2 regions of the Actinoplanes friuliensis DSM 7358 genome follow, and region 2 is predicted to be linked to the other one. Evidence: riboswitches for the same ligand, from Rfam matches in the RefSeq annotation. Region 2 holds a riboswitch; the other holds the start of a gene.

Region 1 (2,196 bases), 1.8 Mb from region 2:
GACTACACGCTGCCGGCCGTGCTGCGAACGGCCCTGGTGGTGGCGGTGATCCTCTGGACCGTGATCGATGAGCGCATCCTGCTGGCCGCCGGCCTGGCGCTCTTCGCCGGTCTCATCACCGCGTCCACCGAAGTGGCCGAGGTCGGTGACACCCGCGGCCTCCTGATCATGGCCGCCTGGCACCTGGCCCTCCCAGCCACCCTGGTCGCCATCGCAGCCCTGCTCACCCAACGCCGCACCAGATTCCTCGGCTAAGCGACCGTCTCCATGGCGGGTGAGTCGAGGCGGGGCGGCTGGAGCGTACGGGAGAGGCGCAGCCAGACGACGAAGCCCCAGATGACGAAGGCGGCGTAGACGGCGTAGAGGATCGCCGAGGGGTAGTAGCCGAAGTGGAGGAGTTCGGGGACGCCGACCAGGTCGACCGCGATCCAGCAGAGCCAGAACTCGACCCAGCCGCGGGCCATCGCGTACGTGGCGAGGATCGAGCCGACGAAGATCCACGAGTCGGCGAGGTAGTACCACCAGGGGACCGGGAAGCCGGCGCCGATCGCGCGGAAGGCGAAGAAGCACCCGACGACGGCGGCCAGGGCGAGCGGGAGGTACAGCATTCGTTCGCGGTTGGTCGCCCAGCGGGGCACGACCGTCTCGCCGCCGGTGGCCTGGCGCCAGCGCCACCAGCCGTAGACGCTGGTGATGATGAAGAAGACCTGGCGGGAGGCCTGGCCGTAGAGCGGGGTGCCCTGGTCGTTGCCGAGGGCCTGACCGAGGAACACCGTGAAGAGCAGGACGTTGCCGACGATGCCGACCGGCCACGCCCACACGTTGCGGCGCAGGCCGAAGAGGGCGGAGCCGAGACCGAAGGCGTTGCCGACGATCTCGCGCCAGTAGATCGCCTGGGTGTCGGTGACCTGCCATTTGGCGTCGTAGAACGCGGTGAGCAGTTGGTCGAGCCAGTGCACGGGCACCTCCGGAAAAAAGCACAGAGGTGCACGCCGGGGAAAGCCGCGCACACAACAACGACGGTCGAGCCACGTTCAGTGCTGCCTACCATCCGGACTTTCACCGTCGGTACCGGAATTACACCGGTTCAACCGGCCGCCGGCTGCGGTCGGGTCGCGGACTGTCACCGCCGGTTCGGAATTGCACCGACCCCGGAGCACTAGGGATGATCGTAGGCCTGCCGGGGCGAAACGGAACTATGACCTACGCAACGATCACCTCGGTGCCGGTGCGGCGGATCGCCTCGACACCCGCGGGGTCGGCGCTCGAGTCGGTGACGAGCGTGGCGACACCGGTGATGGCGCAGATGCTGGCCAGGCAGACGCGGCCGACCTTGGAGCCGTCCGCGACCACGATCACCCGGTCGGCGCGGCGGATCATCGTGGCGTTGGTGTTCGCCTCGATCTCGTCGTGGGTGGTGAGCCCGCCCCGGGCGCTGATGCCGTCGACGCCGACGACCGCCACGGCCATGTTCAGACCGGCGAGGGCCTGGTCCGCGATCGGCCCGACCAGCTCGTACGACTGGGTGCGCGAGACGCCACCGGTCATGATCAGCTTGAGGCGGGGGCGCAGGGCCAGCTCCGCCGCGATGTTGAGCGCGTTGGTGACCACGGTCAGGTCGACCCGTTCGGCGAGCAGCCGGGCCAGCAGGTGTGTTGTCGTGCCGCCGGTCAGCCCGAGGGTCAGCGGACCCTTGGGCAGCAGCGCCGCCACCCGTTGCGCGACGAGTGCCTTCTCCTCACGGTGCTGGCCGACGCGGTAGCGCACCGGCAGCTCGTACGCGACGTCGACCGCGACGGCGCCTCCGTGCGTACGGGAGAGGAGTCTTTGATCCTCGAGGACCTGGAGGTCACGGCGGATGGTGGCGGGGGAGACCTCGAACTCGTCGGCGAGGTGGCCGGCGTCCACGGAACCGTGGCTGGCCACGCGCTCCAGGATGGCCGACACGCGGTCGGCCCGGCGCAGGGAACTCTGGGGCATGTGACCTCACCACGGGTTTCAGGACAGCATCATATTGAGCAAACGCGCAGTCACCATAGTTCGTTTCCAAGCGAAACACCAGAATTCCTTGCGCGCTTCGGACGCGTACGCGAACAATCCCGCCATGACCACGATCGCCTTTCTCGGCGCGGGCAGCGTCGTCTTCACCCGTGAGCTGCTCGCCGACATCCTGACGTTCGACGAGCTCCGGGGCGT
Region 2 (2,196 bases):
CACAAGGTCGACGCGACGGCGGCGGAGCCGGAGGAGAAGCCCGACCTGATCCTGGTCGTCGACGACGACGAGGACATCGCCAGTTTTGTCGCCTTCAACCTCAAGGTGCACGGTTTCGAGGTGATGCGGGCCCGCGACGGCCAGCACGCCCTCGAGGTGATGGAGACCCGGCGCCCCGATCTTGCGGTTGTCGACTGGATGATGCCGAACATGAACGGCGTCGAGCTGACCCGCCGGCTGCGGGCCGAGCCGCTGACCTCGGCGCTGCCGGTGATCATGCTGACCGCCAAGGGGATGACCGTCGACAAGGTGGTAGGGCTGACCGCCGGTGTCGACGACTACCTGGTCAAGCCGTTCGACACCGCGGAGCTGATCGCCCGGGTCTCCTCGACCCTGCGGCGCAACAAGGAGTTCCGCGAGGTCTCGCCGCTGACCGGCCTGCCCGGCAACGCCCGGGTGCGCCGCGAGATCGTGGACCGGATGAAGACCGGCAAGGACTTCGCGGTCGGCTACATCGACATCGACCGGTTCAAGAGCGTCAACGACGTGTACGGCTTCGACCGTGGCGACGAGTTCATCACCGCCCTGGCGGGCAGCCTGCACCGGGCGGTCGCGGCCACCGGGCGCCCGCCGGTCTTCCTCGGCCACATCGGTGGTGACGACTTCGTCTTCATCTGCCAGCCCGAGCAGGTGCTGCCGCTGACCAAGCGCACGGTGACCGACTTCGAGACCGTCGCCGACCAGCTCTACGACGAGGAGGACGCCCGCCGGGGGTACATCGAGGTGCCCGATCGGCGTGGCAACAAGCAGCGGGCCGCCCTGGTGACCCTCTCGATCGGCGTCGCGCAGGCCACCGTCGAGGGCCGCCGCTTCGACGACGCCCGTGAGGTGGTCGCGGTGGCCTCCGAGATGAAAAAGGTCGCCAAGAGTCAGCCGGGCTCGTTCGTGGCGATCGACCGGCGCCGGGCGGACTCCGAGGATCCCGAGGACCCGTCGTCCGCGGGCATGGGTTTGTGACCTGGATCGCCCGGGAGGTGGCAACCCGCGATCTGCGTGCAAGACTCATGGGTGACCCACCACGCGCTGGCGGGACTCGGTGAAATTCCGAACCGGCGGTGATGCCCTGCTCCGGCAGAGCTAAGCCCGCGACCCGGACGTCGGCACCACGACGGACGGTGGACCTGGTGAGACTCCAGGGCCGACGGTAGGACGGACGGCTGCGAGGCCGATCGTCCTGACAGTCCGGATGGGAGACAGCGCGCGGGAGCAGGATGAGGGCTCGTTGCGGCGTGCTCTCACCGGGGCGGCGCGAAGCGTCCCCTCATGTCCTGTTGCCGCACCTTCCTCCCCTTCTTCCAGCGCGTGTCCGCACCGCGCATGGAAGAAGGACGCAGATGGTCACCGACGACGAGGCGATGGGCCGCGCGATCGCGCTCGCCGCCCGGGGCCTCGGCACCACCAGCCCCAACCCGGTCGTCGGCTGTCTGCTGCTCAGCGCGGACGGCGAGATCGTCGGTGAGGGCTTCCACGCGTACGCCGGAGGGCCGCACGCCGAGATCGTGGCGCTGGCCCAGGCCGGCGAACGCGCCCGGGGCGGCACCGCGGTCGTCACGCTGGAGCCGTGCAACCACACCGGCCGCACCGGCCCCTGCGCGCAGGCGCTGATCAACGCCGGCATCACCCGCGTGGTCATCGCCGTCGACGACCCCACGCCGGTCGCGGCCGGGGGAGCGGCGACCCTGCGCGGCTCCGGGGTGCAGGTCGAGACCGGGATCCGCCGCCAGGAGGCCGAGGACGGCAACGTCGCCTGGCTGACCGCGGTGCGCCGCGGCCGCCCGTACGTGACCTGGAAGTACGCCGCGACGCTGGACGGGCGTTCCGCCGCCGCGGACGGCACCAGCCAGTGGATCACCTCGCCGACCTCCCGCACCGACGTGCACAAGCTGCGCAGCACCGTCGACGCGATCGTCGCCGGTGTCGGCACCGTCATCGCCGACGACCCCCAGCTCACGGTCCGCGACCTGCGCGACGGCAGCCTGGCGATCAAGCAGCCGTGGCGGGTCGTCGTGGACTCCTCCGGGCGTACGCCGAAAACGGCCCGCGTGCGCGATCAGGCCGCACCGACCTGGATCGCGACGGCGGCCGAGGTCGGGGCCGGCCCCGACGGTCACGTCGACCTCGCCGCCCTGCTCACCG

Evidence for each region. Region 2 has a riboswitch for FMN ahead of ribD (bifunctional diaminohydroxyphosphoribosylaminopyrimidine deaminase/5-amino-6-(5-phosphoribosylamino)uracil reductase RibD). Riboswitches for the same ligand answer to the same signal wherever they lie in the genome.
Region 1: it holds a riboswitch for FMN, as region 2 does, so the genes downstream of both, AFR_RS22715 (nicotinamide mononucleotide transporter family protein) here and ribD (bifunctional diaminohydroxyphosphoribosylaminopyrimidine deaminase/5-amino-6-(5-phosphoribosylamino)uracil reductase RibD) in region 2, are expected to answer to the same signal.

Annotation. Positions count from the first base shown of each region.
Region 1 covers NC_022657.1:4,880,706-4,882,901, reverse strand. Annotated here, with positions in the region: gene AFR_RS22720 (hypothetical protein) at 1-255, shown strand, start outside; gene AFR_RS22715 (nicotinamide mononucleotide transporter family protein) at 252-959, opposite strand; FMN riboswitch at 1,034-1,164, opposite strand; gene AFR_RS22710 (DeoR/GlpR family DNA-binding transcription regulator) at 1,204-1,980, opposite strand; gene AFR_RS22705 (alpha-glucosidase/alpha-galactosidase) at 2,105-2,196, shown strand, end outside.
Region 2 covers NC_022657.1:6,637,771-6,639,966, reverse strand. Annotated here, with positions in the region: gene AFR_RS30675 (GGDEF domain-containing response regulator) at 1-1,017, shown strand, start outside; FMN riboswitch at 1,079-1,262, shown strand; gene ribD (bifunctional diaminohydroxyphosphoribosylaminopyrimidine deaminase/5-amino-6-(5-phosphoribosylamino)uracil reductase RibD) at 1,395-2,196, shown strand, end outside.